3 regions of the Breoghania sp. JC706 genome follow, and region 3 is predicted to be linked to each of the others. Evidence: predicted binding sites of a transcription regulator. Region 3 holds the regulator's gene; each other region holds the start of a gene.
What was found. Region 3 encodes LexA, which represses DNA repair genes until DNA is damaged. Its sites were predicted from a motif close to TGTTCNNNNTGTGTTCNG; they were not measured.
Positions count from the first base shown of each region.

Region 1: a site for LexA is predicted at 2,027-2,044, ahead of V2L18_RS01075 (UvrD-helicase domain-containing protein). Genes of this name have one in related genera too.
Region 2: a site for LexA is predicted at 2,652-2,669, ahead of V2L18_RS16960 (YifB family Mg chelatase-like AAA ATPase). Genes of this name have one in related genera too.

Region 1 covers NZ_JBANCG010000001.1:244,869-248,984, forward strand. The annotation lists gene ligA (NAD-dependent DNA ligase LigA) at 1-1,656, shown strand, start outside; gene V2L18_RS01075 (UvrD-helicase domain-containing protein) at 2,071-4,116, shown strand, end outside.
Region 2 covers NZ_JBANCG010000007.1:357,719-361,834, reverse strand. The annotation lists gene V2L18_RS16965 (response regulator) at 1-591, opposite strand, end outside; gene V2L18_RS16960 (YifB family Mg chelatase-like AAA ATPase) at 1,045-2,574, opposite strand; gene V2L18_RS16955 (hypothetical protein) at 2,744-2,929, opposite strand; gene gshB (glutathione synthase) at 3,080-4,024, opposite strand.
Region 3 covers NZ_JBANCG010000005.1:406,526-410,641, reverse strand. The annotation lists gene V2L18_RS12880 (ComEC/Rec2 family competence protein) at 1-1,185, shown strand, start outside; gene lexA (transcriptional repressor LexA) at 1,447-2,169, opposite strand; gene V2L18_RS12870 (ferredoxin--NADP reductase) at 2,510-3,325, opposite strand; gene glp (gephyrin-like molybdotransferase Glp) at 3,696-4,116, opposite strand, start outside.

The DNA of each region.
Region 1 (4,116 bases), on a different contig from region 3:
GACGACATCCCGAAGCGGCTGCCCAAGGGGGTGCCCGACGTCGTGGAGATCCGCGGCGAGGTCTACATGGCGCATGCCGATTTCGCCGCGCTCAACGAGCGTATGGTGGGCAATGGCGGCAAGCCCTTCGCCAATCCGCGCAACGCGGCCGCCGGGTCGCTTCGCCAGCTCAATCCGGAAATCACGGCATCGCGGCCGCTGCGCTATTTCGCCTATGCCTGGGGCGAGATGACGTCGCTTCCCGCCGACACGCAGATGGGCATGATCGAGGCCTTCGAGGGCTGGGGCTTTGTCACCAACCCGCTGATGAAACGCTGCGAGAGCGTGGAAGAACTGATCGCCGTCTATCACGAGATCGAGGAGAACCGGGCGACGCTCGGCTACGATATCGACGGCGTGGTCTACAAGGTCGACCGGCTCGATCTGCAGGAGCGGCTCGGCTACGTCTCGCGCTCGCCGCGCTGGGCCATCGCGCACAAGTTTCCGGCCGAAAAGGCCTTCACCATCGTGCGCGATATTGAGATCCAGGTGGGCCGCACGGGTGCTCTGACGCCGGTCGCCAAACTTGAGCCGGTGACGGTCGGCGGCGTGGTCGTCTCCAACGCGACGCTGCACAACGAGGATTACGTCAAGGGTATTGGCCAGGACGGCGAGCCCATCCGCGGCGGCAAGGACATCCGCAAGGGTGACACGGTGCAGATCCAGCGCGCCGGGGACGTCATCCCGCAGGTGATCGACGTGGATCTGACGAAGCGCCCGGCGGATGCGACGCCGTTCGAGTTTCCCACCGTGTGTCCCGTGTGCGGCAGCCACGCGGTGCGTGAGGAAAACCCCAAGACCGGGCGGCTCGACGCGATCCGCCGCTGCACGGGTGGGCTCACCTGTGCAGCGCAGGCCAAGGAGAAGCTGAAGCACTTCGTCTCGCGCAACGCCTTCGACATCGAGGGGCTTGGCGACAAGCAGGTGGAGTTCTTCTACGAGATCCCGGTGGATCAGGGCGGCATTCACCAGCCGGCGGACATTTTCACGTTGCAGGCCCGCGATGCCGGCTCGCTGGTGAAGCTGAAGAACCGCGACGGCTGGGGCGAGACCTCGGCGAAGAACCTCTTTGCGGCCATCGACGCGCGGCGCGAGATCGATCTCAACCGTTTCATCTATGCGCTCGGCATTCGCCATGTGGGAGAGGGCAACGCCAAGCTGCTGGCGCGCGCCTATGGCTCGTGGGGGGCGTTTGCCGAGGCCATGCGCGAGGCGGCGGACCATGCGAGCGGCGCCTGGACGGACCTCAACAACATCGACGGCATCGGCGAGATCGTCGCGGAGGCCGTCGTGCAGTTCTTTGCGGAAGCGCACAACAGGCAGGCGCTGGAGGCGTTGCTGGCGCAGGTGACGCCGCTTGATATGGCGGCACCGGCCTCGGAAGGCTCGCCGGTCGCGGGCAAGACGGTGGTCTTCACCGGCTCGCTGGAGCGGCTGTCGCGCGACGAGGCCAAGGCAATGGCGGAACGGCTGGGCGCCAAGGTGGCGGGATCGGTTTCCAAGAAGACCGATCTCGTGGTGGCGGGGCCGGGGGCTGGATCGAAGCTCAAAAAGGCGGAAGAGCACGGGGTGGAGGTGATCTCCGAGGACGCATGGTTCGAGCTGGTGGGGGAGTAGGTCGCCTGGGGTGGGGGGAAATCGGGGCCTTCCCGCGTGCTCCGTTCCACCCGTATCCGTCATCCCCGACTTGATCGGGGATCCATTGCCCTCTCCATGCGGTGTGACGTCTCTCCGGCGCGCGAGACGCGCGCGTCTTCGGCCCGCAAAAGCGCCTGACAATCTCGGGGCCAGATGCGTGCTGTCGGGATGCCGAGGCCGATCCGGCGCAAGCCGTGATCAGAGTGGATCCCCGATCAAGTCGGGGATGACGGGCGGAGGGACCGGGGCAGTAAACCTGCAGGCGTGAAGTTGCGGCCTCGGACAAAGCCTGCCTTGCCGCCACCATCCCCTCAACAAACCAGGCCGCCGGCCTCGCTTGCACCACGATCGTTGCTATATTGTTCTGCAATGACACAAGAGATTCGTGGACGAATGAGCACTTCCGGCGGCACGCATGACGACGATCTGGACGGCTGGGACCTGCCGGCCCCGAACGGGGGACAGGCCGGCCGGGCAAACGAGCCTGCGCCGCCGCGTCCCGCCACCGGCGGCATCGCCGCGCGTGCAATGGCTGCCGTGCGTCCCGCTCCTGCGGCTGTCGACTATCTGGCCGGGCTGAACCCGGAACAGCGCGAGGCGGTGGAGACCGTCGACGGGCCGGTGCTGGTACTGGCCGGTGCTGGCACGGGCAAGACGCGGGTGCTGACCACCCGCATCGCGCATATTCTCGCGACCCGGCGCGCATTTCCGAGCCAGATCCTCGCCGTGACCTTCACCAACAAGGCCGCGCGCGAGATGAAGGACCGCATTTCCAAACTCGTCGGCGAGAGCGTGGAGGGCATGCCGTGGCTCGGCACGTTCCACTCCATCGGCGTGAAGATCCTGCGCCGGCACGCGGAGATGGTGGGCCTGAGACCCGATTTCTCCATTCTGGATACCGACGACCAGATCCGGCTCATCAAGCAGCTGATCGAGGCCGAGGGGCTCGACGCCAAGCGCTGGCCGGCCCGTCAGTTCGCCTCGCTGATGGACGGCTGGAAGAACCGCGGGCTGACGCCCTCCCAGGTGCCCGAAGGCGAGGGGCGTTCGTTTGGCAACGGCAAGGGCATCAAGCTCTACAAGGACTATCAGGAGCGGCTCACCGTCTTGAACGCCGCCGATTTCGGCGATCTTCTGCTGCTCACTATCCGGCTTTTCCGCGAACAGCCGGAAATCCTGAAGAGCTTTCAGGAGCGCTTCCGCTACATGCTGGTGGACGAGTACCAGGACACCAACATCGCGCAGTATCTCTGGCTGCGCCTGCTCGCCCAGGGCAACAAGAACATCTGCTGCGTGGGCGATGACGACCAGTCGATCTACGGCTGGCGCGGGGCGGAGGTCGATAACATCCTGCGCTTCGACCATGATTTTCCCGGCGCCAAGGTCATCCGGCTGGAGCGCAACTACCGCTCCACCTCGCACATTCTGGCCGCCGCCTCGCATCTGATCGCCAGAAATGACGGCCGGCTCGGAAAGACGCTGTTCACTGATCACGATGATCCGGATGCCGAGCGGGTCTCGGTCGCGAACGTGTGGGATTCGGAAGAGGAAGCGCGCACGATTGGTGACGAGATCGAGGATCTGCAGCGCCACGGGCACGCGCTCAACGACATCGCCATTCTGGTGCGTGCGTCGTTCCAGATGCGCGAGTTCGAAGACCGCTTCGTCACGCTCGGCCTCAACTACCGTGTGATCGGCGGCCCGCGCTTTTACGAGCGCATGGAAATCCGCGATGCGCTGGCCTACTTTCGCGCAACCATCCAGCCGTCGGACGATCTGGCCTTCGAGCGCATCGTCAACACGCCCAAGCGCGGGCTGGGCGAGGCCTCGCTGAAGCAGGTGCACGCGCTGGCGCGGGCTCAGAACATTCCGCTGATGCAGGCGGCCTCACTGCTGGTGGAGACGGAAGAGCTGAAGCCGAAGCCGCGCAACACGCTGAAGAACCTGCTCGCCGACTTCGCCCGCTGGCGCGCGCAGATCGAGACGATGCGGCACACGGATCTGGCCGAGATCATTCTGGACGAGAGCGGCTACACCGAGATGTGGCGCAACGACCGGTCTGCGGATGCGCCGGGGCGGCTGGAAAACCTGAAGGAACTGATCCGCTCCATGGATGAATTTGAGTCCATGGCAGGCTTTCTGGAGCACATTTCGCTGGTCATGGACCGCGATTCCGGCGACGGCAGCGACGATGCCGTCTCCATCATGACGCTGCATTCCGCCAAGGGGCTGGAATTCGACACCGTCTTTCTGCCCGGCTGGGAGGAGGGGCTGTTTCCGCACCAGCGCGCGCTCGATGAATCGGGCAAGGCGGGGCTGGAGGAGGAGCGGCGGCTCGCCTATGTCGGCATCACGCGGGCGAAGAAACGCGCCCGCATCCGATTTGCCTCCAACCGGCGCGTCCACGGCATGTGGCAGGCGTCGATCCCCTCGCGCTTT
Region 2 (4,116 bases), on a different contig from region 3:
GATGCCGAAGCAGCGCGCGAAGGTCTCGTTTGCGTAGACGATGCGCCCGGCCGCGTCGCGGCGGAAGATGATGTCGCCGAGCGCGTTGATGACGGAGCGGTGGCGATCATCGGATTCGCGCAGTTCCCAGACGAGATCGTCGAGCGCTTCGGTCTGGCGTCGCAGCTCGTTCAGCTCGGCCGCATCGGCCGCTCTGCGGCCGCCGAGATCGACGTGGCGCAGGATGGCCATGGCGCCGACGCCGGCAAGAAAGGCGATGGCAAGGCCCGCCAGCGGCGCGGGCGACGGCTTGCCGAGCAGAAAGACGCCGCTGGCGATCGCCGCCAACACCAGCGCAGATGCCGCAGCAAGAAGCCAGGGCGCGAGCTGCGCGCGATCATCGTCTGACGTCTCGATCCCGATATCGGGCGGTGTGTCAGACCAGGCGCCGGACCAGGTGTCGCGAACCTCATCTGACTCGTTCGCGGATTGCGGGCCGGCACCGGGAGCAGGACCGGGAGCAGGACCGGCGGCGGTACCGGCAGCAAACGGAGCGGACGCCGCCAGCGCCTCCCCCGGACCGCCTTGTCTTTCCTCCGCCGTTGACCGCATAGCCTGTCGCATTCCCCCAATTGAGCGCCGGAACAGGCGGTCCGAGCCGGACCTGAACGCAGCGCCGGTGCGCCACCGGCCACCAGAGTTGCCCCGGATTCGCCTCCGGCCCCTGCCTGCATCCGGCCCGGCCTCACCGTTCCGATAGGCCATTGTGGCGCAAAGGAATTGCCAAACGATTGCCAGGGATCGTGAGCGACATGCCGGAGAGGGGGCAGAGGACCTTGCCGGACGGATTGCTTTCGGCCGTCTCGCGGTGGCCGCCGTAGCTGAAAGACACGAGCGACGGGCGCGATCATGTTGGCGCGATCACTCCTGTTTTGCGAACATGCGGAAACGAGGAGACGGATCTCTCCACAGTCATCACCCGGCGTCGTCCGGGCGATGACGGCGGCGGTGCATGAGGGGGGTGGTCGAAGGTACCCAACCCGATACCAATTCCGGGCCAGCCTCTCAAGCGGCGGTGGCGCGGCGGGCGATGGTGCCGCGATAGGCCAGCGCCTCCGCAATGTGGGGGCGTCCGACGCGGGCGCGGCCGTCGAGGTCGGCCAGTGTGCGGGCGAGCTTGAGCACGCGGTGGTATCCGCGCGCCGACAGCGAGAGCGCGTCGGCGGCATCGCTCAGAAGCGCGATACCGGCCTCGTCCGGTTGGGCGACCTCCTCGATGAGCCGCGCGCCGGCCTGGGCGTTGCAGCGGGCCGGCACACCGAGAGCGGCGTACCGCTCGGCCTGCACGCGGCGGGCGGTGGCAACCCGTTCGGCAATGGAGGCGGAACTCTCCGAGGCACCGGGGCGGATGAGATCGTGGGCGGTGACGGCGGGAACCTGGATGGAAAGATCAATGCGATCGAGGAAGGGCCCGGAAATGCGCGCCTGATAGTCGGCGGCGCAGCGCGGTCCACGCGCGCAGACGTGCCCCGGCTCGCCCGCATGACCGCAACGACACGGGTTCATTGCGGCGACGAGCTGGATGCGCGCAGGATAGGTGACGCGATGATTGGCCCGCGCGATGACCGTCTCGCCGTTTTCCAGGGGCTGGCGCAGACTGTCGAGCACCTGCGGGTTGAACTCGGGCAATTCATCGAGAAAGAGCACGCCGTTATGGGCAAGCGAAACCTCTCCCGGCCGCGCCTTGAAGCCGCCGCCGACGAGCGCCGCCATGGAGGCGGAATGATGCGGCGCGCGGAAGGGGCGCCGGTCCGACAGGCGGCCATCCGCCAGTTCGCCGGCGAGCGAGGCGATCATGGAGACTTCCAGCAGTTCGCGCGGTGTCAGCGGCGGGAGGATAGAGGGGAGCCGTGCCGCCAGCATCGACTTGCCCGCGCCCGGCGGCCCGACCATCAGCAGGTTGTGGCCGCCGGCGGCCGCCACTTCCAGCGCACGCCGCGCGCTTTCCTGGCCACGCACCTCCGACATGTCGGGCAGGCCTTCGGCGGGCGGCTTCAGGCCGGCACGCGGGCGGCCCAGAACCTGCGTTCCCTTGAAGTGATTGGCGAGCTGGATCAGGCTGCGCGGCGCCAGAATATCCATGTCGGCGCTGGCCCAGGCGGCCTCCGGCCCGCAATCGGCCGGGCAGATCAGTCCGCGCCCCATGCCGTTGGCGCCCATGGCCGCGGGCAGCGCGCCGGCGACGGACGCGATCGTGCCGTCGAGCGCCAGTTCGCCCACCACCACGTAATCGAGCAGCTTGTCGGCCGGAATGGCCCCCATCGCCGCCATCAGACCAAGCGCGATGGGCAGATCGTAGTGCGATCCTTCCTTGGGAAGATCGGCGGGGGCGAGGTTGACGGTAATGCGCTTGGCCGGCAGCGACATGCCCGATGCGATGAGCGCGCTTCTGACACGCTCGCGGCTTTCGGCCACCGCCTTGTCGGCAAGACCGACGATGTTGAAGACCACCGAGCCGGGCCCGACCTGGACCTGCACGTCGACAGGAACCGCCTCAATGCCCTGAAAGGCCACTGTCGTGACGCGACTGACCATCCGTGCCCCCGTCCTTGCCCGCCCCTGCGGCTTCTCACCATAGGAACCTTACCCTACGGCAGAAATCCGCAGGCTTCAAGAACGGAATAGGAACATTCCTGTCGAGCACTGCTGGCGGGGCAAAGAAAAAGGCCGGCGAAGGCCGGCCTTTTTGAGGAGTGGGTAGGGTCTATGCCACCGCAATGATGATGGCGGCTGCCGTTCCGCCCGTGATCAGAGGCACGAGCAGGTAAGGCAAAGCCAGGCGAACCATGCCTTTTCCTTTCTTACTTTTTTGATGTGGTCGCGGCTTATATAGGAAGGCCCGTGCGACGTTCATGCGAAATTTCGCATTTGCTGAAAATTTCTTCGCCACCTCCACCTGCCTGTTTTCAAGGCAAGAAAAGCACTGCCCCGCGCCAAGGGCATGGCGCGAGGCGGGCAGCTTCGGGTTATCCGGGTCAGGCGTCTTGCGGCGCCATCCGGCGGGCGTCGCCTGGAGTGCTGGCAGGGCTGTTGGCAGGCGTCAGCCCGCGCGCTTTGCCTCGATCGTGTTCCAGACCATGGCGGCGATGTCCGGCCCGCCGAGCTTCGCGACCGCGCGGATGCCCGTCGGCGCGGTGACGTTGATTTCCGTCAGCCAGCCGTCGATGACGTCGATGCCCACCAGAAGAAGCCCGCGCTCGCGAAGGGCCGGACCGAGGCGGGCGCAGATCTCGCGCTCGCGGTCGGTGAGATCGGATTCCCTGGGCGCGCCGCCGCGCACCATGTTGGAGCGCAGGTCGCCGGCTGCCGGCACCCGGTTGACCGCACCGGCAAACTCGCCATCGACCAGCAGGATGCGCTTGTCGCCGTGCTTGATGTTGGGCAGGAACTTCTGGATCACCCAGGGCTCCCGGAAGGTGGCGGCGAAGAAATCGTAGAGCGAGCCGTAGTTGAGGTCGTCCGCCGTGATGCGGAAGACGGCCGCGCCGCCGTGGCCGAACAGCGGTTTCATGACGATTTCGCCGTGCTCGGCGCGGAAGGCGTCGATCTCGCTTCTGTCGCGGGTGATCAGCGTCGGCGGCATCAGGTCGGCGAATTCGGTGACGAAGAGCTTTTCCGGCGCATTGCGCACCGATGCCGGATCGTTCACCACCAGCGTTTTCGGGTGGATCTTTTCCAGCATGTGGGTGGCGGCGATGTAGGAAAGATCGAAGGGCGGGTCCTGACGCATCAGGATCACGTCGATCTCGGCCAGGTCCGTGCGCACCGGCTCGCCGAGCGTGTAGTAGTCCTTCGGATCGTCGCGCACGTCGACCGGTTCGAGGCGGGCGGTGACGGTATCGCCGTTCATGGCCAGCCGGTCGGGCGTGTAGTGATAGAGCGTGTGGCCGCGCTTTTGAGCTTCCAGCATCAGGGCGAAGGCGCTGTCGCCCGCCATGTTGATCGTGGAAATGTGGTCCATCTGGACGGCGACGCGAAGCGGCATGAGCTTTGGCTCCGATGAAATCTCGGGTCGCCCGGCAACCGGGCGGCGGCAATGGTGATCGGGAACGGATCGGCCGGTTCGGGCCGATGGGG
Region 3 (4,116 bases):
ATGCCGTTCGCCGTCGCGACCGTCCTGGCCATGCCGTTTGGTCTTGATCCGCTCGCGCTCCAACCGATGGGGCTTGGCATCGACGGGATGCTGGCGATCGCGGCCAAGATCGCCGAATGGACGCCGGGAAGCGGTGTCGTCGGCGCCATTGGCGATGCCCCGGCCATCCTTTCGGTGGCAGGGCTCTTGTGGCTGGCCCTTTGGACAAGCCGCTGGCGCCTTCTTGGCATCCTCCCCATTGCTGCAGCCGTCGTCGTCGCTTTCGCGTACCAGCGACCGGACATACTCGTCAGCGAGGACGGGCGAACCGTCGCGGTGCGCACGCAGCAAGGTCCGCTGGCGGTTGCGCTTGGTTCGGGCGGCAAATTTGAGGCGGAGATCTGGTTGCGTGCGGACGGCGATGCAGCGGCCCTTGCAGAGCGAAAAGCCGGCTCCGGCGTCATGAATTGCGATGAAAAAGCTTGCATTATCAAAGCAGCCCTCCCTCCTGTTGAAGCGGTATCGCAACGCGAGACACCCGGCGCGGATATCATCGCCGGTCGCCGCTTTGGCGAGAAACTCGCGGTTGCCTCGCGGACAGCATCGGAAATGACTGCTTCTCCATCGATGGCTTTCTCCGCGGTGGCAGACAAATCTCCCGCCGGTACAGGTCAGTTTGCGTGGCGCATCAAATCGCCCGTTCGCAGTTTCGCTACCGCGGAACCCGTCCCCGCCGGGGCGCCTGCGGCTGAAAGAGAGGCGCAGCATGCCGCCACCCCGACACATGCCGGCACCCCGAAGCGCACCGCAAACGCAGGCGCGGGAGTTGCACCTTCGACGATCGCATCGGCGCCGATCGCATCGGAGCCCTTATCGCGGAAGGACCGGTCGGGAGGCTCCGGCGAACGCATCTCGATTATTCTTTCGCGCGTCAGCCGGCCGGATGCCTTCGCCGAAGACTGTCTGCGCGCCGATGTGATCGTTAGCCATCTCACCGCCCCGGATGATTGCAAAGAACAGGCACTTGTCTTCGACAAAAACTATCTCGCCGCTCACGGGGCTGTCGCGCTCTATCTCGGTCGCAAGGCGTCGTCATCAGAACCAGCGGCACGTCGGGGATGGCTTCGCCGCCTCGTCACCGCGCGAAATCCGGCCGGCCGGCCCTGGCAATCCACGCCAGCACAGCAGGGCGAACAATCGCGATAGACGAATGCCCCCAATAAGGACGGCAAAGGCGTCGGCTCATTCCGAAACCGACCTGATCGGCCGGGATTTTCCGAAACCTGTCAGTGTCCAAGCAACGGCATCCAAGCGACAGCCTATCAGGGCAAATGCCCGGCAGTCGATGACCTGCCGCACGGGCGCGGTCTTGTCAGACTGAATCAATCACACCGCAAAATGCTTCAAGTTCCTGTTATGAAGTCCCTTTCCTGTCGTCCGTGCCGGAGCGCCAGGACCAAAATCGATCTAGTACCGCCGGAAAAGAGCGGCGAGTTTCCCCTGGATCCGCACGCGGTCGGGGCCGAAAATGCGCGTCTCGTAAGCCGGGTTGGCCGCCTCAAGCGCAATGGAGGCGCCCTTGCGGCGCAGGCGCTTCAGCGTTGCTTCCTCGTCGTCGATCAGGGCGACAACGATGTCTCCGTTTTCGGCGGTTTCGCCGCGCCTGATGACAACGGTATCGCCGTCGAGAATGCCGGCTTCGATCATGGAGTCGCCTCGCACCTCAAGCGCGAAATGGTCCCCGTTTCCAAGCATGTCGAAGGGAACCGAGATCGAATGGCTGTGCGTTTCAATCGCCGAAATCGGAACGCCTGCCGCAATGCGGCCCATGACGGGGATGGTGGCGACGTCGGCCGCCTCGTCACTGCTCTGCGAGGCGGGGGGCGCGACAGCCTTTGGCGTGCGGCCGAGGGAGCCTTCGATGACGCTTGGCGAAAACCCGCGTCCGCGCTGGGCCGCAAAGCTTGGCGAAACCGAATCCGGCAGCCGTACCACCTCGAGAGCGCGCGCCCTGTTGGGGAGGCGGCGGATGAAGCCGCGCTCTTCCAGAGCGGTGATGAGACGGTGGATCCCCGATTTCGACCTGAGGTCGAGCGCATCCTTCATTTCGTCGAAGGACGGCGGAACGCCCGTTTCCTTCAGGCGCTCGTGGATGAACATCAAAAGTTCGAATTGCTTGCGCGTCAGCATGGGGTCCTTCGCTTGCAACCGTATTGGTACAAAACGCGAACGGCACGTTACACGTTCTATATGTGTTCCGCAAGGGTTAAGGGCGAGTTAACCATCCGTGGTGTGGCAACCGGGCGCGCGAACCCAGTTGTCGCGCGATCTGGAATTTGCTTGCGCGTATGCGCTTAAGGACTTGAAAACAGGTAGGTATCGCGCGTTCGTTGCCGGTCGATCACGTCCCGTTCAGGGGCTCGAAATGGCACGTGTCGTCGCTGGCGTGCGCTCCTTCCAGTACGGTGACGCAGACGAAAAAGGCCGAAGCATTGCTGCTCCGGCCTCAAGGTTCCAATTCATTGATTCTTCAATCGGCAAAGGCGCGCTCGATGACGAATTCCGCGGGACGGTTGTTGGCGCCTTCGGTCAATCCGGCCTTTTCCAGAAGGACTTTGGTATCCTTGAGCATCGCCATAGAGCCGCAGATCATGCCCCGATCCGTGGCCGGGTCGAGCGGCGGCACGCCGAGGTCGGTGAAGAGCTTGCCGCTCGCGATAAGGTCCGTGATGCGGCCGCGGAAAGGATAATCCTCGCGTGTCACGGAGGTGTAGTGGCGCAGCTTGGAAGGATCCAGGACCTCCCGCAGCATCTCGTCATTGCGGATTTCCTCGACAAGATCGAGACCGTACTTCAGCTCCGCCACTTCGCGGCATGTGTGGGTCAGGATCAGCTCGTCGAATTTCTCGTAGGTCTCCGGCTCGCGGATAAGGCTTGCAAAGGGGGCAATCCCGGTGCCGGTGGAAAACATGTAGAGCCGCTTGCCGGGAATGAGCGCATCGTTGACGAGCGTGCCGGTGGGCTTCTTCTTCATCAAGACGGCATCGCCCACCTTGATGTTCTGAAGATGCGAGGTCAGAGGCCCGTCGGGCACCTTGATGGAGAAGAACTCGAGCTCCTCGCCCCAGGCGGGGCTGGCGATGGAATAGGCGCGAAACAGCGGCTTGCCGTCGATCATCAGCCCGATCATCACGAATTCGCCTGAACGGAAGCGGAATTCGGCCGGACGCGTCATGCGAAAACGGAAGAGGCGCTCGGTGTAATGGGTGACTTCCGTGACCGTCTGCACGTAGGTGTTGGCAGGCGCGTGCGCGATGAGTTCGTCGGGGCGCGTCATTACGTTCATGTCGAAATCCTGGGCATCCTCGGTCAGCCGGAGCTACGTCAATCTTTAGGCCTCGGTCCGCCGGTTTCCGTGCGGGCCTCCCGGCGGGCTCCCGGAGGACGTCCCGGCAGACCCCGAGGGCGGTGGGAGGGAGTGTCTCGCTCGCTCGAACAAAAAATAACGCCGGATTGCCGGGGCTATCGTGTTGCGAACCCCCGCCCGGCCGCACGCGGCGGCCACTCCAGCCAGCAGATCGCTATCCTTATACAGCAAAGCGGACGCCGGGAAACGCGTCTGATGGCCCCATGTCGTTTCCGACAGGGAAGAGCTTTCCACGCACAGGCGTTCGCGCGCAAAGCGATACCCTTGCCCCGTCGACACGGGAAGACGGCTAGAACCGGATGACCTCCACCGCATCGCCAGCCTCGAGCGCCGGCGCGTGCGGCGGCCGTATGACGAGCCCGTCGGCGGCAGCGAGGAACGAGAGCACGGAGGAATCCTGCTGGGTGAAGGGGGTCGCGACCAGAACGCCCGCCTCGTTGCGGTGAAGCCGCGCGCGCAGATAATCTTGGCGGCGGTCATTCGGTTCGAGCGGGGCGGCGATAATGGCCGGTTCGGGCCGGTCCGCTCCTACAGGACGTCCCAGCAGAGCGGCAAGGAGGGGCCGCAGGAATAGGTGGCCGCAAACGAGGCTGGAAACCGGGTTTCCCGGCAGCCCCAATACGCGCATCGGTCCCAGATGCCCGGCCATCAGCGGTTTGCCCGGTCGCATGGCGATGCGCCAGAATGCCAGTTCCATGCCCTGATTGCCA